Regions from separate parts of the Mesorhizobium sp. M1006 genome, predicted to be linked through region 1. Evidence: predicted binding sites of a transcription regulator. Region 1 holds the regulator's gene; the other holds the start of a gene.
What was found. The regulator PhoB, encoded in region 1, activates phosphate uptake and scavenging genes when phosphate is short. The targets are predictions, from matches to a motif close to TGTCATNNANCTGTCAT.

Region 1 (10,657 bases):
CATTGCCATCCTGATCGCGGTTCCGATCGGCATCGGCATTGCAATCTTTCTCACCGAGCTCTGCCCGCGCCCGCTCAGGCGTCCTATCGGCATAGCGGTCGAGCTGTTGGCCGGCATTCCTTCGATCATCTACGGCATCTGGGGCCTGTTCGTGTTCGCGCCGTTCCTGCAGACGACGATACAGCCCTTCATCATCAACATCTTCCACGGCGTGCCGGGACTATCCAGCCTTTTCGCCGGCCCTCCTTACGGCATCGGCCTTCTGACCTCGGCGCTGATCCTCGCCATCATGGTGCTGCCCTTCATCACCTCGATCACCAAGGACGTCTTCGATACGGTGCCGGCGGTGCTGAAGGAATCGGCCTATGGCATCGGTTGCACGACCTGGGAAGTGACCCGGCGCGTGGTCATTCCCTATACCCGCATCGGTATCATGGGCGGCGTCATGCTTGGCCTCGGCCGGGCACTCGGCGAAACCATGGCGGTGACTTTCGTCATCGGCAACGCACATCGCATCAGTGCCTCCCTGTTCGCGCCGGGCACGACGATCTCGGCGACCATCGCCAATGAATTCACCGAGGCCGACGGCGACCTCTACACCTCCTCGCTGGTTTCGCTCGGCCTGATCCTCTTCGTCATCACCTTCCTGATCCTCGCCGCCGCCCGCTATATGCTGATGCGGATCGACGCCCGTACGGGAGCCTGACCGATGTCGACATCCTCATCGCTCCACAGCCGCCGCAAAGCCAGGAATTCGGTGATGATGGCGCTTTGCGTCGTCGCCGCCGGCATCGGGCTTGCCTGGCTGGCGCTCATTCTCGGCGCGTTGGTCTATAAGGGCACAGCCGGGCTTTCGCTCGCGGTCTTCACCGAGATGACGCCACCACCGGGCGAGGCCGGCGGCTTGCTCAATGCCATCACGGGCAGCCTGCTGATGACGATCATCGCCGTTGTCGTCGGCACGCCGATCGGCGTGCTGGCGGGAACCTACATGGCCGAGTATGGACGCTTTTCGCGCATCACCACCGTCGTCCGCTTCATCAACGACATCCTGTTGTCGGCGCCGTCGATCATCATAGGCTTGTTTGTCTATGAGCTGATGGTGCGGCCAATGGGACATTTCTCGGCCATTGCCGGCGCCGTTGCGCTTGCCATCCTGGTCATTCCGGTGGTCGTGCGCACCACTGAAGACATGCTCAACCTGGTGCCGAACGCGTTGCGTGAAGCCGGTGCCGCGATCGGCGCGCCACGCTGGGTGGTGATCCGTTCGGTCGCCTACCGCGCCGCATTGTCCGGCATCGTCACCGGCATATTGCTGGCGATAGCACGCATTTCCGGCGAGACGGCGCCGCTGCTCTTCACCGCGCTCAACAACCAGTTCTGGAGCAGCAATATCAACGCGCCGATGGCCAGCCTGCCGGTGACCATCTTCCAGTTCGCTCTCAGCCCTTACGAGGAATGGCAGCAACTGGCGTGGACCGGCGCACTCATAATCACCCTGACGGTTCTGGGCTTGAGCATCCTCGCCCGCAGCCTTACCGGACGCAGAGAGGACAGATGACACAGATGTTGTCCCCAGACATGACGATGGCCGAAACGGTCGCCGAGAAGACGAAGATCGAGGTCAAGAACCTCAACTTCTACTACGGCCAGAGCAAGGCGCTGAAGGACATCAGCCTGTCGCTGCCCGAGCGCAGCGTCACGGCCTTCATCGGCCCTTCGGGCTGCGGGAAATCGACGCTGCTGCGTGTGTTCAACCGCATCTATGAGCTCTACCCAAAACAGACGGCCGAGGGCCAGGTGCTGCTCGACGGCAAGAACATTCTCGACCGGTCGCAGGATCTCAACCTCCTCAGGACCAAGATCGGCATGGTGTTCCAGAAGCCGACGCCGTTCCCGATGTCGATCTACGAGAACATCGCCTTCGGCGTCAGGCTCTACGAGAACCTCGGCAAGTCCGAGATGGACGGCCGCGTCGAACAGGCGTTGAAGCGCGCCGCGCTGTGGAGCGAGGTCAAGGACAAGCTCAACGCCAGCGGCTTGAGCCTGTCCGGCGGCCAGCAGCAGCGGCTCTGTATCGCCCGCACCGTGGCGGTGAAGCCGGAAGTCATTCTGCTCGACGAACCGGCTTCGGCGCTCGACCCGCTGTCGACTGCCAAGATCGAGGAACTGATCGACGAATTGCAAGCCGACTACACGATCGTCATCGTCACCCACAACATGCAGCAGGCGGCGCGCGTGTCGCGCCAGACGGCGTTCATGTATCTGGGTGAACTGGTCGAGTTCGACCGGACCGAGAAGATATTCACGTCGCCCCGCGAGAAGCGCACGCAGGACTACATCACTGGCCGCTTCGGCTGAGCCGTTCCGATCATGCATATGAGGACAGGACCATGGGCGAACACACAGTCGCTTCTTTCGACGAGGATCTCGAGCAGATCAGCAAGCTGATCCGCGACATGGCCGACCTCGCCGGTTCGATGGTCGGCGGGGCAACCAAGGCGCTGTTGAATTCCGACAACGTGCTGGCGCAACGCGTCGTTTCCGACGACGCCATCATGGATGCGCGTCAACGCGAACTGGACGACCGCGCCATCACCCTGATCGCCAAACGCCAGCCGATGGCCCACGATCTTCGCCATGTGGTCGGAGCGATCCGCATGGCGGGCGACCTCGAACGCATCGGCGACCTTGCCAAGAATATCGCCAAGCGCGTGAGTGCGGTCGGCCTCAGCGCCACGCCGCGGGACCTGTCGCATTCCATCGACGCGATGGCGCAGCTGGTTCTCATCCAGGTGCAGGGTGTCATCGAGGAATATGCTGCAGGCGATGCGGCCGCGTTGGCCAAGCTTCGTGCCGCCGACGAGCGCATCGACGTTAAATACACGTCCGTGTTCCGCGAGCTGTTGACCTACATGATGGAAGATCCGCGCAACATCACCGCTTGCACGCACCTGCTGTTCTGCGCCAAGAATCTGGAGCGGATCGGCGACCATGTCACCAACATCGCCGAAAATGCGTATTATGTGCTGACCGGCGAGCAATTGCCGGTCAATCGTCCGAAGCAGGACGAAACGACAATGTCCGCACCGGTGACATGATGGGGGTGCCCAGCCGATGATCGCACCACGCATAATGGTGGTGGAGGACGAGGAGCCGTTGGGTGTGCTGCTCCGCTACAATCTCGAATCCGAAGGCTACCAGGTCGAGGTGGTGACACGCGGCGACGAAGCCGAGATCCGTTTGCAGGAGAATGTGCCCGACCTTTTGGTGCTCGACTGGATGATACCAGCGGTTTCCGGCATCGAGCTCTGTCGTCGGTTGCGGGTGCGCCCCGAAACCGAGCGGCTGCCGATCATCATGCTGACCGCGCGCGGCGAGGAGAGCGACCGGGTGCGCGGTCTTTCGACCGGCGCCGACGACTATCTGGTCAAGCCGTTTTCGACACCGGAATTCATGGCCAGGGTCAAGGCGCTGCTGCGGCGCGCCAAGCCGGAAGTGCTGTCCAGCGTGCTGAAGGTCGGCGACATCGTGCTCGATCGCGAATCGCACAGGGTCTATCGCAAGAAGAGCGAAATCAGGCTCGGGCCGACCGAATTCCGGCTGCTCGAGTTCATGATGCGGCATCCGGGCCGTGTCTTCTCGCGCAGCCAGTTACTCGATAATGTCTGGGGGGAGACAATCTACATCGACGAACGCACCGTCGACGTGCATGTCGGGCGGCTGCGCAAAGCCGTCAACAACGGCCGGATGCCGGATGTCATCCGCACCATCCGCGGCGCCGGCTATGCGATCAGGGAAGATTGACCCGCCTGGTCAGGCTACGTTCTTTCTGACGCTGGGCCTCATTTGCGCGCCCGGCGCGAAAATCTCCTGGTCGACGAAGCTTAACGCCCGCATCGCGCAGCCTTCGCGGATCAGAGGCAATTCGTTCGGCTCTGTATCGAAGGAGATCGAGCCTGAATGCTGGCCGCCGGCGGTCTGGGCGATTGCCTTCCGCAAGGCCGGCTCGATCAGATCGAAGGCGGCGGCACTGGCGCCGACCATCGCGACCGGTGCCGGATCGATCAGCGCGAACAGCGAGCCGAGACCGAAACCCAGCGCTTCGCCGGCCTTGCGGTAGGCCTCGCGTTCCGGCCCATCTTTCTCGCGCGCCCGGGCCGCCAGTGCGCGCATGTCGGCGTCGCTGACGTCGGCGACCGGTTCGCTGTCTTCGCTCATCTGCCTGGCGTTGCGCCAGATGGCGTAGTTGCCGGCATACGCCTCGATGCAGCCGCGCCGCCCGCAACGGCAGAGCGCGCCGCCCGGACGATGGATCATGTGGCCAAATTCGCCGCCCGAGGAATGCGTCCCGGTGAACAGTTCGCCCTTCAGCACCAGCCCCATGCCGATGCCATGCGAAAGCAGGATGGCGATGAAGTCATCGCGATAGCGATCCGGATTGCGCCAGCGCAAAGCCACCGCCATCATGTTGCAGTCGTTCTCCACCGTTGCCGGGATGCCGAATTCGTCCTCCAGCATGTCGGCAAAGGCGATGTCGGTCTGCGGCGTGATCGGCGACCACAGCATGGCGCGTGCAGGGGAGTCGGTAATGCCCTGAATCGCCAGGGCGATGCGGGCGACACTGCGGACGTCAAGATCTGGATCCTGCAGCCGGCGCCGGACGATGGCCATGCATTCACGGATCAGCTCGTCGCGCGGCATAGTCAGCGTGTCCAGCCGGCGCTGTTCCTCGGCGACCACCTGTCCCGTGTAGTCGATAATGGCGGCCGAAAGGAAATTCAGCGACAACACCACGGTCAGCACCGCCGCCGCTTCCGGGTTGAGGGCGAGGCCGACTTGCGGACGACCGCGTTTCAACGAAACGGGCTCACTTGGCTTGCTCTCGGCGAGGATGCCTTCCCGTATCAGGTCGGAAGAAATCGCCGATATGGTCGAATGACTGAGGCCGGTGGTAGCTGCGATCTCAGTACGCGATGGCTGGCCGGCCCGGCGCACCGCCGAGATCACCATCGCCCGGTTGCGCCGGCGCAAATCGTCATGGCGGATTCCGACCGACATTGTTTTGCTTTCCTCCCGGTTGCCGCGGCCGCTCATGAACCGGAAGCCGTCGGTAATGTCCGACAAATAGTGTCGGATGAGGCAAATAGTGTCAGATGCAGGTGGCGCTGTCATCGTTTATTCCGACGCTCGAAAAAACTCGCAGAGTCATCAAAATCCATCAGAATCGATGTTGACAGCAGCCGGAGATCGGACCAGTATTTTTTCGAGGCTCGAAAAAATTAGAGCTTCTAAGCTGGTCTTTGAGCCAATTGGTCACGCCGTACGCGGCGCAGGGAGGATATGATGAAGAAATTCACGACCGCCATTCTGGCGAGTGTCGCCATGACGCTGGCGCTGGCGTCGGTGGCGCAGGCTAAAGACAAGGTCATCGGCGTTTCCTGGTCGAACTTCCAGGAAGAGCGCTGGAAGACCGACGAGGCCGCAATGAAGGCGGCCATCGAGGCCGCAGGCGACAAGTATATTTCCGCCGACGCACAGTCCAACCCCGGCAAGCAGCTCACCGACGTCGAGAGCCTGATCTCGCAGGGCGCCAACGCACTGATCATCCTGGCGCAGGACGCCTCGGCCATCGGGCCGGCCGTGCAAAAGGCGCTGGACGAAGGTATTCCGGTTGTCGGCTACGACCGGCTGATCGAGAACAAGGACGTCTTTTACCTGACCTTCGACAACAAGGAAGTCGGCCGCATGCAGGCCCGGGAAGTCTTCAAGGTGAAGCCGGAAGGCAACTATGTCTTCATCAAGGGTTCGGGTTCCGATCCGAATGCCGATTTCCTGTTTGCCGGTTCGATGGAGGTGCTGAAGGCGGCAATAGACAGCGGCAAGATCAAGAATGTCGGCGAGGCCTATACCGACGGCTGGCTGCCGGCCAACGCTCAGAAGAACATGGAACAGTTCCTGACCGCCAACGACAACAAGGTCGATGCCGTGGTCGCGGCCAATGACGGCACTGCCGGCGGCGTCGTCGCCGCGCTGACAGCGCAAGGGCTGGCCGGATCGGTTCCGGTTTCGGGCCAGGACGGCGACCACGCCGCGCTGAACCGCATCGCGCTCGGCACACAGACCGTGTCGGTGTGGAAGGATGCGCGCGAGCTCGGCAAGAATGCCGCCGAGATCGCCTCGCAGCTGGCCGACGGCAAGCAGATGACCGACATTGCCGGCGTGAAGGATTTCACCACGCCCGGCGGCAATACCGTCAAGTCGCTGTTCCTGACCCCGGTCGCCATCACCAAGGACAACCTCAACGTCGTCATCGACGCCGGCTGGATCAAGAAAGAAGAGGTCTGCGCCGGCGTGACGGCTGGCACTGTTGCAGTCTGCAACTGAGCCGACGTTTCCGAGAAGTCCGAACGCCGCGGCCGCTCGCCGCGGCGTTTTTCAACAAGAGTTGTTTTTCCGCTTCCGGCGGATAACTTCTAGGCTGCTTCCGGCATCCGCGGCAGACGGCAACCCGGCGGGAGAAACATCATGACCGACACGACGTCCAACACGCCGGTCGACAGCACGGCAGACCGGGCACGGGAATCCGAGCTCGGCATCGTTGCCCGATTTCTCAAGGCAACCGAACTCGACACGCGCATGCTCGGCATGGTCGGCGCGCTGCTGGTCATCTGGGTCGGCCTGCATGTCATTTCCAGCGTACGGCTCGGCGTCAATCCGTTCGACTTCGACAGCCGGACCTTCCTGACGCCACGCAATCTCTGGAACCTGTCGGTGCAGACTTCCGCCGTGGCCATAATGGCCGCCGGAATGGTGCTGGTTATCGTCATGCGCAATATCGACCTGTCGGTCGGTTCCGCCGAAGGTCTGATCGGCGTGGTCATGGGCTTTGCGCAGGTGCATTTCCTGGTGCGAATGATCGGTCTGCAATTAGGCAATCCCTGGATCTGGATCCTGGCACTGGCCATCGGCCTGGCGCTTGGCCTTCTGATCGGAGCGTTCCAGGGATACATCATCGCTTATCTCGAGGTGCCGGCCTTCATCGTGACGCTGGGCGGCCTTCTGGTCTGGCGGGGTGCCGCATGGTGGGTCGCCAGCGGTCAGACGATTGCGCCGCTTGATGCCACTTTCCAGCTGATGGGGGGCGGGCCGGCGGGTTCGATCGGCGCGCGATGGAGCTGGATCGTCGGAATTGTCGCGTGCCTAGCGGTTGTGTTCATGCTGCTCAACGGGCGGGTGCAGCGCAAGCGGTTCCGCTTTCCGTTGCGCCCGATCTGGGCCGAGACGTTCCTCGGTGTCCTCACCTGCGCTGCCATCATGGGCGCCATATGGCTTGCCAATTCCTATCCTTGGCCGGTCGGCATCGTGAACAGATATGCGGCGGCCAACAATATAACGGTTCCCGAAGGCGGGCTGTTCATCGCCCATGGCATCGCCATACCCGTGCTGATGGCTGTAGCCGTAGGGCTGATCATGACCTTCATCGCCAAGCGTACCCGTTTCGGCCGCTATGTCTTCGCCATCGGCGGCAATCCGGAAGCAGCCAACCTTGCCGGTATCAACACGCGCTGGGTGACCATGAAGGTGTTCATGATCATGGGCGTGCTGGCGACGATCGCCGCGGCGATCTCGTCAGCCAGGCAGAACTCGTCGACCAATGCGCTGGGCACGTTGGACGAGCTGCTGGTCATCGCGGCGGCGGTGATCGGCGGCACGTCGCTCGCCGGCGGCTCCGGCACAGTGCTCGGCGCCATGCTCGGCGCGCTTTTGATGCAGTCGCTGCAGTCCGGCATGGTGCTGCTCGGCATCGATTCACCGCTGCAGAGCATCGTTGTCGGCGCCGTGCTGGTGCTCGCGGTGTGGCTCGATACCGTCTATCGCAAACGTGTGTAGGGAGGAGGAACGATCATGGCAGACAAAACCGCTCCCACGGGCACGCCGCTGATCGACATGCGCAACATCTCCATCGCTTTCGGCGGCATTCGCGCCGTCGACGATGCCTCTGTCGACCTTTTCCCGGGCGAGGTGATGGCTTTGCTCGGTCACAACGGTGCCGGCAAATCGACGTTGATAAAAATCCTGTCCGGCGCCTACAAGCGCGATGCGGGCCAGATTTTGGTCAACGGCGAGGAGGCTTCGATCTCCAATCCCCGCGACGCCAAGAAGTACGGCATCGAGACGATCTACCAGACGCTGGCGCTGGCCGACAATGTCGATGCGGCCGCCAACCTGTTTCTCGGCCGCGAGCTGATGACCGGCTGGGGAACGCTCGACGACGTCGCCATGGAGGCCGAGGCGCGCAAAGTGATGGGCAGGCTCAATCCGCGTTTCCAACGCTTCAAGGAGCCGGTGGTAAAGCTTTCGGGCGGCCAGCGGCAGTCGGTGGCGATCGCCCGCGCCATCCTGTTCAATGCTCGCATCCTGATCATGGACGAGCCGACGGCTGCACTCGGGCCGCAAGAGACGGCGCAGGTCGGCGAACTGGTCAGGCAGCTCAAGGCCGACGGCATCGGCATCTTCCTGATCAGCCATGATATTCACGACGTGTTCGAGCTTGCCGACCGTGTCTGCGTCATGAAGAACGGTCGGGTTGTCGGAACGGCGCGCACAACCGACGTCACCCAGGACGAGGTGCTCGGCATGATCATCCTCGGCAAGTGCCCACCCCGCGCCATTCCGGGGCCGGGCGCGCTGAAGATCGCCGCATGAACGAGAATTAGCCGGCTAATCACACGCCGCCAAAATGTGCCAGCCGTCACCATGCTTTGGCCTCGCCATTGTGTTGGCGTCAGGACTTGCCCATAAAGATGCCGAACCGTCCACGGGACGTATCAGCAATTGAAGAAGCTTTTTCCGACCGTCGCTTTTATCGCCGTCGCGCTGATCAGCCTGACGATGGCGGGTTTTGCCTATTTTGCCACCCAGGAGGCGGCCCGCATTAAATTCGAGGCGACGGCAGACGACGCGCTTAACCGGATCGAAAGCCGCATCGACCTGGACCTGTCGCTGCTGCGTTCGACCCGGGCGCTGTTCGACGCACGCAATGGCGGTATCTCGCAGGGCGAGTTCAAGGCTTTCTTCAACGCGCTCGACGTCGACAATAATTTCGCCGGCCTGCGCGGCATCGGTTTCCTCCGCCTGGCGAAAACTGGCAACGAGGCGGCGGTCGAGCGCGACATCCTGCACGATCACGGCGCAAGCCATCCGATCTATCCCGACACGAACTTACCGTGGCGTACGCCCATCGTGCTGTTCGAACCGCTGGATCCGTCCAACAAATCCAGCATCGGCTACGACATGTTCACCGGGCCGGCGCGGCGCGAGGCGATCGAAAAGGCGATGGCCGACGACCAGCAGCACGCCAGCGGGCTCGTGCAGTTCGGCAAGGATACGGGTGCCGCGCAGACCTTTACCGGGTTCCTCGTCTTCGTCCGGCTCAATGTCGAAACCGCGCCGGACGCCGTGAACGCGACGAGATCCTCGACTGCCGGCTTCCTTTATGCGGCCTTCCGCGCCCGTGATCTGTTCCAGGCTGCGCTCAGCCGGGCACCATTGCTGCCGGTCAACACCGAGATCTATGACGGCACGGTGGACAGCGACAACCTGCTGTTCCAATCGGAAACGCCGCCTGTTTCGAGCCTCGGCGACAGGCTGCTGGTCACCCGCAAGGTCACCGTCGCCGGCCGGCCGTGGGTCGTCCTGTTCAGGCCGACAAGTGCTTTCTCGCAACCTTCCTCGCGCGCCATCCCGGTGATGCTCGGATTGTTCGGACTGCTGCTTGCGGGCGCCATCGCGCTGGTGGCCCGCTATCAGGAGCGGGCCTATGAGGCGGTCTCGCTGCTTCACGAAACGACCGAAAAGAGCCTGCTGGAAAAAGACCTGATGCTGCAGGAGATGAAGCATCGCATCAAGAACTCGATCACGCGGGTGCTGGCAATCGCGCGCCAGACAGCATCGCACACCACCGACGTCCAGGAATTCTCGGCTTCTTTCTCGGCCCGGCTGCAGGCGATGGCGGCTTCCCAGGACATGCTGACGCGCTCACGCTGGCAGAAAGCCGATCTCGGCGACCTGCTGCGCATCGAGCTAGGCCAGGTGTTCGGCAGCGAGCTTCCTGAAGGGCTGCTGTCGGGACCGCAGATTCTTCTCGATGAAAAGACGACGCAGGCACTCGGCCTCGTCTTTCACGAACTGGCGACGAATGCGCTGAAGCATGGCGAAGCCGGCAATTCAGTCGGTGCGCTGAAGGTCGACTGGTCGCTCGAAGCCCGTAGCGGCACCCGGACATTGGCTCTCAACTGGCGCGAGGCCGGTCAGAAGAAGCTTGAGAGACCGGCAAAGAGTGGTTTTGGCACCAGACTGATCGATCTCAACGTCACGCGCGAATTGCGTGGCACAATCAGGCGCGATTTTCGCGAAGATGGCTTGAACGTGGAAATCAAGGTTCCGCTGCCGGCCTGAAACGCCGTCTCGTGGGCCGCATCGCAACAGCGCTTTAAAGAGCAAACGCGGAGACAGGTGGCCTGCCTCCGCGTTTGCTGTTCGCCTGGAGCTCGAAACTAGTTGCAGCGAGCTGTGTAAATCCGGCCGTGACGATCTCTGTATTGGCAGTAGCCATTTTGCAGCCGGCGAACGAGCAGACCGCCAATCGCACCAG
Region 2 (10,657 bases), on a different contig from region 1:
ATGCCGCGAGATCGGCACGACGACGTTCTCGACCGGGCGGATATAGTGGCGCGCCACCGGTTCGGCATCGAACTGCGCCTTGAGCGCGGTCGCACCGATCGACATCGAGGTGGTGGCATGGCGCGTGGCGCTTGCTGCCCGGGACACCGATTTCTGGATCGTCGATCCCTGCACCGTCTTCTTCTGGCGTGCCGGTGAGGCGGTCGTGCGTCCGCGACCGGACAGTTTCAGCCGGTGCACTTTGCCGATGACCGCATTGCGGCTGACCCCGCCAAGCTGTGCGGCGATCTGGCTGGCGCTGAGGCCCTCCGACCACAATTTTCTGAGAAGTTCGACTCGCTCGTCAGTCCAGTTCATGAGACCGCGCTCCTGCTGAAACGTGCGGCAATCGGAATCCATTCCCGACCCGGCTTCTGCCGGGCAGACACCACATATATCGGGTGATTAGGTCCGCCGCACGAAATCTAGTTATTTCTCTGCTACAATTACCTTATGCGCTGACTCGGTGACAAGAGTCCCAAGGCCAACACGAATCGGTTTTTTCGGTTTTCCCCAACTTGCCCGGTCGCTTAGGAGCCGGCGTTATGCTGGGGGGCTTGCCGCGCGACCTTGCGCGACCTTTTCGTTGACTTCACGGCCGAAAAACACGATAAGCCACAAGGGCCGCCGCTTTGGCGGCTTTTTGATTTTTCCGGTTCCGGAGACGCATATAATGAGCGGTTCGGCGCTTTTCGAGACCTTTGTTCGCGCACCCCTGGCTTTCGACCACGGTGAAGGCACCTGGCTGGTCACCGACAAGGGCGAGCGATATCTCGATTTCGCCGGCGGCATCGCCGTGAATTCGTTGGGCTACAGCCATCCGCATCTGGTCGCGGCCCTCACCGAGCAGGCCGCCAAGCTCTGGCACGTCTCTAATCTGTACGAGATTCCGGGACAGAGCCGGCTCGGCGAGCGGCTGGCCGACGCAAGCTTTGCCGACAAGGTGTTCTTCACCAATTCCGGCGCAGAGGCGCTCGAATGCGCCATCAAGACGGCGCGGCGCTACCACTTCGTCAAGGGCCATCCCGAGCGCTACCGCACAATCACCTTCGAAGGCGCCTTCCACGGCCGCACCCTGGCGACCATCGCCGCCGGCGGCCAGTACAAGTATCTGGAAGGTTTCGGCCCCAAGGTCGACGGCTTCGACCAGGTCGGTTTCGACGATGTGGATGCCACCGAGAAGGCGATCACGCCTGAAACCGCGGCGATCCTGATCGAGCCGGTGCAAGGCGAGGGCGGCATCAGGCAAGTGCCGACGCAATCGCTGAAGCGGCTCAGGCAGCTCTGCGATCAGCACGGACTGCTCCTGATTTTCGACGAGGTCCAATGCGGCGTCGGCCGCACCGGAAAGCTGTTCGCGCATGAGTGGGCGGGTGTCACCCCCGACCTCATGGCGGTGGCCAAAGGCATCGGCGGCGGCTTCCCGATGGGTGCCTGCCTCGCCACCGACGAGGCAGCGGTCGGCATGACCGCCGGCGTGCACGGCACCACCTTCGGCGGCAATCCGCTGGCAATGGCGGTCGGCAACGCCGTGCTCGACGTGGTACTGGAAGACGGCTTTCTCGAAGACGTCCAGCGCAAGGCACTGCTGTTGAAGCAGGGGCTCGCTGGCGTCGCCGACGAATTTCCGGATGTTATCGAAAGCATCAGGGGCACCGGCCTGATGCTCGGGCTTAAATGCGCGATGCCCAACACCAAGGTCACGGTGGCACTGCGTGACCAGCATCTCTTGACGGTTCCGGCCGGCGACAACGTTATCCGCCTGCTGCCGCCTCTCACCGTCACCGACGCCGAGATCCACGAAGCGCTCGAGCGCATTCGTGCCGGCGCCAAGAGCCTGGCAGATGCCATCGTCGCTGCCGCTGCGAAGTAATCCTGGAATTCCTGATGTCCCTTCGCCATTTCACCGATCTTTCCGCCGTTTCCGAAGGCGATCTGCGCTTCATGCTCGACGACGCAGCGGTGCGAAAGGCAAGGCTCAAGGCCGGCGAACGCAGCAAGCCGCTCGAAGGCAAGGTGCTGGCGATGATCTTCGACAAGCCGTCGACGCGCACGCGCGTGTCGTTCGACGTCGGTATGCGGCAGTTGGGTGGCGAGACGATCATGCTGACCGGCACCGAGATGCAGCTTGGCCGCTCGGAGACCATTGCCGACACGGCCAAGGTGCTGTCGCGCTACGTCGATGCCATCATGATCCGCACCACCTCGCATGACCGGCTGCTGGAACTGATGGAAAACGCTACGGTCCCCGTCATTAACGGGCTGACCGACGAGACCCATCCCTGCCAGCTGATGGCCGACATCATGACCTTCGAAGAGCACCGCGGTCCGGTGGCCGGTAAAACGATCGCCTGGACCGGCGACGGCAACAACGTGCTGCATTCGCTGCTGGAGGCATCCGCGCGGTTCCATTTCAAGCTGAATGTCGCCGTGCCCGAGGGCAGCGAACCGGCCCAGAAGCATGTCGACTGGTCGAAAGCCAATGGCGGCAAGCTGAAATTCACCCGTTCGCCCGAGGAGGCCGTTCACGAGGCCGACTGCATCGTCACCGACTGCTGGGTGTCGATGGGCCAGGAGCACCGTGCCCGCGGCCACAATGTCTTCCTGCCCTATCAGGTCAATGCGGCACTGATGGCGAAAGCCAAGCCGGATGCGCTGTTCATGCACTGTCTGCCGGCGCATCGCGGTGAGGAGGTTACCGACGAGGTCATCGACGGACCGCATTCGGTGGTGTTCGATGAGGCCGAGAACCGGCTCCATGCCCAGAAGGCGGTCCTGGCCTGGTGCCTGGGCGCTTGATACGAGCCGCGGTGATCCGGGCCGGCCTGATCTGCGCCGCCTTGATCTGGGCCGCCTTGATCCGGGAGTTGGTGGTGCCTATCTCAGGCGCATCACGCAAATCGAGCGCGTCTCGTCGCATGCGCCCCGGAGGGCGGCATCGCCGCGCCCCGGAGCTTTGTCATGTTGGAAACTCATCAATTGGCTGAACATAAACCCAAGCTCGGCGAATTCGGCTACGCCGGCGACGACCATGTCGTGCCGTTCGAGGTCGGCCCGCTCGACGTGCGCGGTCGCACCGTCCAGCTCGGGCCGATGCTCGATGCTATTCTCAGCCGCCACGACTATCCCGAGCCGGTCGCCCGGCTCCTGGCTGAAGCCTGTGTGTTGACGGTATTGCTCGGAACTTCGCTGAAGTTCGAGGGCAAGTTCATTCTGCAGACCCGCACCGACGGGCCGGTCGACATGCTGGTCGCGGATTTCTCCACGCCGCACGCGCTGCGCGCTTACGCCCGCTTCGATGCCGACCGGCTGCAGGCTTTGACTTCTGCCGGCGAGACGTCACCGCAGACGCTGCTCGGCAGCGGCGTCCTGGCGCTGACCATCGACCAGGGCGCCCACACGCAACGCTACCAGGGCATCGTCCAGCTCGACGGCGTCACACTGGAAGATGCCGCACGCACTTATTTCCGCCAGTCGGAGCAGATTCCGACCGACCTCCGGCTTTCGGTTGCCAAGCTTCTGACGCCCGGCGTCGGCGGTGCCCGCGAACAATGGCGGGCCGGTGGCCTGCTGGCACAATTCCTGCCGCAGTCGGCGGAGCGCATGCGCGTACCCGACCTTCCAGGTGGCGACGGCGATCCGCGTGAGGAAATCCACGACCCGACCGACAATTCCTGGCAGGAGCTGCTGGCGCTGCTTGGTACTGTTGAACCGACCGAGCTGATCGATCCGACGATCGGCGCCGAACGGCTGCTTTACCGGCTTTTCCACGAGCATGGCGTCCGCGTGTTCGGCGGGGTGCCGGTCGCCGACCAGTGCTCATGCTCGAGGGAGAAGATCCACGGCATCCTCGAAGGCTTTTCCGCCGAGGAGATCAGGGACAGCACCGAGGATGGCAGCATTCACGTCGCCTGCGAATTCTGCTCGAAGCAATATGACTTCGACCCGGCGGAGTTTGCAGCGGCCGGATGACCGCCGTCAATTGACGGTGCGCCGCATTCCCGGCAAGTCGAGCGAGAAGGCGGGGATGGCGACGTCGAACGTCTCGCCCCGCCTGTTGCGCATGGTGTAGTGCCCGACCATGATGCCGGACGGCGTCGAGAGCGGGCATCCAGACGTATACTGATAGCTGTCGCCGGGGTTGAGTCCGGGTTGCTCGCCGACGACCCCGGGGCCGCGCACTTCCTCGACCTTGCCGGTGCCGTCGGTAATGTGCCAGTAGCGCGACAGAAGCTGCACGAACTCATCCGACTGATTGTCGATGGTCACCTGATATCCCCAGACATAGCGGTTTTGCGGCGGGTCGGAGTGATCCTCCAGATAGAACGGCCTGACCTGCACTTCGATGTTGCGGGTGACGGCGCTGTACATAAACTGCTCCAAAGCAATGTAGATGGAACTTTCGACGCTCAGCGCAGTTTGATCAACGATGCGCGTCATCTCCTTGCCCGACTCGAGCGCAGGTGCCGAAAAACAATGTCATTTAAGTGACACATGACAATGATGGTGTGCAGGCTTGTGCCGGGCGACTCAGCGTTCTGTCGAATTGTTGAAAACGGCCGTCATGCGGCCGGCACTTCTGGAGTGACCAGATCTCGATGGAACCGACATTCGCAGCCGCTCTCCTTTCCATAGCCCTCCTTCTTTCAAATCTCGCCAGCATCCTGTTAGCTTCGCTGAAGCTGAAGCGACCAGCCAGGATCGCACCGCCCGCCAACGCGCCGCCGGTATCGATCGTCATCCCGGCACGCGGCGTCGAGCCGTTTGCCGAAGAGACGCTGGAGCGCGCCTTCTCACTCGACTGGCCGCGCTACGAACTCATCTTCTGCGTTGCCCATGCCGACGACCCGGTGGTCAAGCCGATCACCGCCGCAATGGCGCGCTTTCCAGCTATTCGCGCCCGCCTTCTAGTCGGTGACGACCGCATCAGCGGCAATCCAAAACTCAACAATTGCGTGAAGGGTTGGGAAGCGGCGCATTATCGCTGGGTCATTCTTGCCGATTCCAATGTGCTTATGCCGAGCGACTACGTCCAGCAGCTGATGGCGGCATGGCGGCATGGTACTGGCCTCGTCTGCTCGACGCCGATCGGCTCACGGCCGGACGGCTTCTGGGGGGAGGTCGAATGCGCCTTTCTCAACACGCTGCAGGCACGCTGGCAGTACGCCGGAGAGGCGCTCGGCCTCGGCTTCGCGCAGGGTAAGAGCATGTTGTGGAACAAGCCGATGCTCGACGCCAATGGCGGCATCCGCGCGCTTGCCGCCGAGATCGCCGAGGACGCCGCCGCGACCAAGCTGGTCAACGGGCTCGGACTGCGGGTCAATCTTGTCGCCTCGCCCTTCGAACAGCCGCTCGGCCGGCGCACGCTTGGCGAGATCTGGTCGCGGCAGGCGCGCTGGGCGCGGCTGCGCCGCGTCACCTTCGCGCTGTTCTTCGCCCCCGAGATCCTGATCGGCGCGGCGCCGCCGCTGGTGCTTGCGCTGATCGCGGCGGCTGACGCCGGCGTCAGCCTGCCGGCAACCGCCATCGCCGTGCTGGTCGCGGCCTACCTGCCGGAATGCGCTTTGGCCTCGGCTAAGGGATGGCACCTGTCGCCGCGCACGATCCCGGCGATGATGGCGCGAGACCTGATGCTTCCCGCCATTTGGGCGCGCGGATGGCTGAGCGGCGCCGTCGACTGGCGCGGCAATGTGATGACTATCCAGACAAAGACCGTCGCGGAGCTGGAAGAGACCCCGTCCGGTGCCTGATCGGGCGCGTTCCCGCTCGCCTCTGTTCGGCCAGCCCTTATCCGGCAACTCTCAGTGCCTGCTCGATGTCTTCGAGCAGGTCGTCGGCGTCCTCAAGGCCAACTGACAGCCTGAGCGTTCCCGGTCCGATGCCGAGCTCGGCGCGGGCCTCATCGGTCAAGTTCTTGTGCGTCGTCGTCGCCGGATGGGTGATCAGGCTCTTGGCGTCGCCGAGATTGTTGGAAATGAGCACGACGTCGAGTGCGTTCTGGAAGGCAAAGGCCGCCTGCTTGCCGCCCTTCACATCGAGGCAGATCAGCGTCGAGCCACCCGACATCTGCTTCTTGACCACGGCCGCTTGTGGGTGGTCGGCACGGCCGGGATAGATGACACGGGCGATTTGCGGGCGCTCGGCCAGGAAATCCGCGATGCGGCCGGCACTTTCCGTCTGCTGGCGTACGCGTAGCGGCAGCGTCTCCAGGCCTTTCAGCAGCGTCCAGGCATTGAAGGGCGAGAGGCTTGGGCCGGTGTGGCGGAAATAGTCATGCAGGTTCTCGTCGATCCATTTCTTGTCCGACAGAACGATGCCGCCAAGACAGCGCCCCTGGCCGTCAATATGCTTCGTGGCCGAATAGACGACGATGTGGGCGCCGAGCTGCAGGGGTTTCTGCTGCAAGGGCGTAGCGAAGACATTGTCGACGATCAGCCTGGCGCCGATCGAATTGGCAAGTGCCGCGACGGCGGCAATGTCGACTACCTCCAGCGTTGGATTGGTAGGGCTTTCCAGGAAAAACAGTTTGGTGTTTGGCTTGACCGCCTTTTCCCAATTGGCGATGTCGGTGCCGTCGACCAGCGTTGCCTCAATGCCGTATTTCGGCGCCAGCGTCTCGACCACCCAGCGGCAGGAGCCGAACAGCGCGCGCGCCGCCACGATATGGTCGCCCGCCTTGGCGCTGCACAGCAGTGCTGCCGTCACCGCCGCCATGCCGGATGCCGTGGCGCGCGCGTCTTCGGCTCCTTCCAGCGCGCACATGCGTTTCTCAAACATGTCGACCGTCGGATTGGCATAGCGCGAATAGATGAAGCCCGGCTCCTCGCCCTTGAAGCGGGCCTCCGCCGCTTGCGCCGTCTCGTAGACATAGCCTTGGGTGAGATACATCGCCTCGGAGGTCTCGCCGAAGCCGGAACGCAGCGTTCCGGCATGCACGAGTGCGGTCTGAGGCTTCCAGTCGCGCTTCTTGGTCATCATTCCATCCAAACACCAAAATTGGTCCAAACAACAAAAAACCGGTCGCGAAAGTCGCAACCGGTCCATATGGCCTTGCGGCCCGACGGTCCTTTAGCGACTTGTTTAACGTGGCTGCAAGCCGACCGGCCAAATCACCACGGGATAACGAGCTTTAGACCCGCGCCACGCTTGCGTCAATTGCCGGCATGATTAAGAGGGTTGTACCAAGCAGGTGCCAAACGCGTCCACGGTCGGACCTGCGACAGAACAAGACCTCGCCCGGCGTTCGAACGGAGCCAGACCCTTGCGGCAGACAGGCATTCTTCCCGATCAGGATATTTCCGCGCTGTTCCAGACGGGCGCGCTGAAATCGCCGCGCACGCTCGATGCCGATCAGATCCAGCCGGCCAGCCTTGACCTCAGGCTCGGCGACAAGGCCTGGCGGGTGCGTGCTTCCTTCTTGCCCGGCCCGGACCACAGGGTTGCCGACAAGCTCGACCGGCTGAAGCTGCACGAGATCAACCTCGCCGAAGGTGCTGTGCTGGAAACCGGCTGCGTCTACATCGTGCCGCTGCTCGAAAGCCTGGCGCTGCCCGCCCATATTTCCGCCTCCGCCAACCCGAAAAGCTCGACCGGACGGCTCGATATCTTCACTCGGGTAATGACCGACCGCGGCCACGAGTTCGACAAGATCGCCGCCGGCTATGAAGGCCCGCTCTACCTGGAGGTCAGCCCGCGCACTTTCCCGATCGTCGTGCGGATCGGCTCGCGGCTGTCGCAGATCAGGTTCCGCACCGGCAATGCGCTCTTGTCGGAAAACGAGTTGCACGAGTTGCACCGCGCCGAAATGTTGGTCGCCACCGAACCACCCAACATCTCAGGCGGGGGCATCGCGCTATCGATCGACCTCGACGGCGACAAGGACGGGCTGGTCGGCTATCGCGGCAAGCACCACACCGGCCTCGTCGACGTCGACAAGCGCGCCGCGCAGGATGTCGTCGATTTCTGGGAGCCGCTCTACAAGAGCGGTGCCGGCGAGCTGGTGCTCGATCCGGACGAATTCTATATTCTGGTGTCGCGCGAGGCGGTGCATGTGCCGCCGCTCTACGCCGCCGAAATGACGCCCTTCGATCCGCTGGTCGGCGAGTTCCGCGTCCATTATGCCGGTTTCTTCGACCCGGGTTTCGGCCATTCGGCGTCGGGCGGCACCGGCAGCCGGGCGGTGCTCGAGGTACGCAGCCACGAAGTGCCGTTCATCCTCGACCACGGCCAGATCGTCGGACGGTTGGTCTATGAGCACATGCTGAAACGGCCGCGGGCGCTCTACGGCACTGATCTCGGCTCGAACTATCAGGCACAGGGCCTGAAACTGTCCAAGCATTTCCGCGCCGCGCGCTGACCTTCCTCTCACTTCCGGGCTACGCCCGGCTCAAAGTGCCTTCACGGCGACCTTCACCGGCTGCTCGATTTCAAGCGGGTTGCGCAGTGGCAGGCCGAAATCCTGCGCCTCGATTTCGAATACGTCACCGGCCTCGGTCCTGACGCCGTCGGCAAAGGACAGCGTCGCCGTGCCGAACATGTGCACATGCACGTCGCCCGGCTGGCGGAAGGCTGAGTATTTGAAGTGGTGATGCTCGAGATTGCCAATGGTGTGCGACATGTTCGCCTCGCCCGACAGGAACGGCTTTTCCCAAAGCAGCTTGCCGTCGCGCAGGATGCGCGAAGTGCCGCGGATATCGGACGGCAGATCGCCGATCAGGATCTCCGGCCCGAACGAAGCATTGCGCAGCTTGGAATGGGCAAGGAAGAGATAGTTCACACGCTCGGTGACATGGTCGGAAAACTCGTTAGACAGCGTGAAGCCGACGCGGAACGGGGCGCCGTCGTCGCCGATCACATAGATACCGGCGATTTCCGGCTCCTCGCCGGCATCCTGGGCGAAGGCGGGCGACATAAGCGCCGCACCGGGCGCCACCGCCATGGTGCCGTTGCCCTTGTAGAACCATTCCGGCTGCACGCCGATCTGGCCCTTCGCCGGCTTGCCGCCCTCAAGCCCCATGCGGAACATCTTCATGGAATCGGTCAGCTGTTCCTCGCCGTCCGTGCTGAGCTTCTTGTGCATGGAATCGCGGGTCGCGGCGGAGCCGAGATGCGTCAGCCCGGTGCCGGTGAGATGGAGATGCGCCGGATCGGGATGGTTGATCGGCGACAGCAGCCGGCCCTTCTTGTAGGCTGCGTCGAGATCGACGGTTTCGCCGAAGCCCTTGCGCTCGATCAGGGCGACAAGCCCGCTGCCGGTACGCGCGGCTTCCATCGCCAGCGAATAGACGCTGCGGGCGCCGTTGATGACGCGGGTCTTGCCGCCGTTGCGGGCAACGACGCGGATCGTCTCGGCGTCGTCGAGGATTTGTGAGATCAGCATGGTAACCCTCTCTGAATTGTGGGCTGGCCTGCCCTTTCTCGGCAAACCCCACCCTGCGCGGCCCGGACCCCTGTCCGCGCCTCGGTTGAAATTCTTCGTCCGGATTGCGCTCGCGGATCAGGTCCCTCGGGGGACTTCTTTGCGCCCGGCAGCGCCGCGATGTGACCCGTATGCCTCCTGGTTGCCTCTCAAGCCTTGTTCTTGTTGTAGACGTCGAAGACGACGGCGCCGAGCAGCACCAGGCCTTTGACCACCTGCTGCCAGTCGACATTGACGCCCATGATCGACATGCCGTTGTTCATGACGCCCATGATGAAGCCGCCGACCACCGCGCCGATCACCTGGCCGACGCCGCCCATCGCCGAAGCGCCACCGATGAACACCGCGGCGATGACGTCGAGCTCGCTGCCGAGGCCGGCCGCCGGCACAGCCTGCCCCAGGCGCGCTGCGATAATCAGGCCGCCGAGTGCCGACAGCACGCCCATATTGATGAACACCATCAACGTCAGCCGTTCGGTCTTGATGCCCGATAGCTGGGCTGCCTTGGCATTGCCGCCCATCGCATAGATGCGACGGCCGATCGTCATGCGTTTGGTAACGAAGACGAACAACGCGATCAGCACGCCCATCACCATGAGAACGATGGGGAGGCCCCTATAGGTGGCGAATTGGTAGACGAGAAACAGCGCCAGCGCGCTGATCACCAGGGTCTTGACGACGAACAGCGAGAAGGGCTCGGCTTCGTAGCCATGCTTCTCGCGGGTGCGCCGTGCCCTGAGCCCGAAATAGGCATAGGCGAGCACGGCGACGAGGCCGATCACGATCGTCGTCAGGTGCAGCGTCAGGCCGCTGCCGACAATGGTTTTGCCGGCGGCGTTCACGGTTGGCGGTATCAGCGTCAATGGGCCGATCAGGTCCGGAATGAAGCCGGAACTGAGCGCCTTGAAGCCGACGGGAAGCGGCCCTACGGAAGACCCGCCACCCAGCAGCGCCTGGCAGATGCCGCGGAAGATCAGCATGCCCGCCAGCGTGACGATAAAGCTCGGTATTCGGTGATAGGCAATCCAGTAGCCTTGTGCCGCGCCGATCGCACCACCGACGATCAGGCAGATGATCGACACCACCAGCGGATTGCTCAATGGGCCAAGCGGCCAGATGACCATCATCATCGCCGCCAGCGCGCCGATGAAGCCGGCGACGGAGCCGACGCTGAGATCGATGTGGCCCGAAACGATCACC

Region 2: the regulator PhoB is predicted to act here: its motif matches at 4,517-4,533, upstream of NKH60_RS04325 (ceramide glucosyltransferase).

What each region holds. Positions count from the first base shown of each region.
Region 1 covers NZ_JAMYMZ010000018.1:31,968-42,624, reverse strand. The annotation lists gene pstC (phosphate ABC transporter permease subunit PstC) at 1-706, shown strand, start outside; gene pstA (phosphate ABC transporter permease PstA) at 710-1,561, shown strand; gene pstB (phosphate ABC transporter ATP-binding protein PstB) at 1,558-2,361, shown strand; gene phoU (phosphate signaling complex protein PhoU) at 2,394-3,101, shown strand; gene phoB (phosphate regulon transcriptional regulator PhoB) at 3,118-3,807, shown strand; gene NKH60_RS18605 (ROK family protein) at 3,817-5,061, opposite strand; gene xylF (D-xylose ABC transporter substrate-binding protein) at 5,347-6,387, shown strand; gene NKH60_RS18595 (sugar ABC transporter permease) at 6,529-7,893, shown strand; gene NKH60_RS18590 (ATP-binding cassette domain-containing protein) at 7,909-8,709, shown strand; gene NKH60_RS18585 (CHASE domain-containing protein) at 8,839-10,461, shown strand; gene NKH60_RS18580 (YMGG-like glycine zipper-containing protein) at 10,560-10,657, opposite strand, start outside.
Region 2 covers NZ_JAMYMZ010000003.1:227,793-238,449, forward strand. The annotation lists gene NKH60_RS04300 (GcrA family cell cycle regulator) at 1-357, opposite strand, end outside; gene NKH60_RS04305 (aspartate aminotransferase family protein) at 713-1,912, shown strand; gene argF (ornithine carbamoyltransferase) at 1,927-2,838, shown strand; gene NKH60_RS04315 (Hsp33 family molecular chaperone) at 3,001-4,011, shown strand; gene apaG (Co2+/Mg2+ efflux facilitator ApaG/CorD) at 4,018-4,410, opposite strand; gene NKH60_RS04325 (ceramide glucosyltransferase) at 4,638-5,789, shown strand; gene NKH60_RS04330 (O-succinylhomoserine sulfhydrylase) at 5,827-7,017, opposite strand; SAM riboswitch at 7,088-7,165, opposite strand; gene NKH60_RS04335 (2'-deoxycytidine 5'-triphosphate deaminase) at 7,301-8,395, shown strand; gene araD1 (AraD1 family protein) at 8,426-9,418, opposite strand; gene mmsB (multiple monosaccharide ABC transporter permease) at 9,607-10,657, opposite strand, start outside.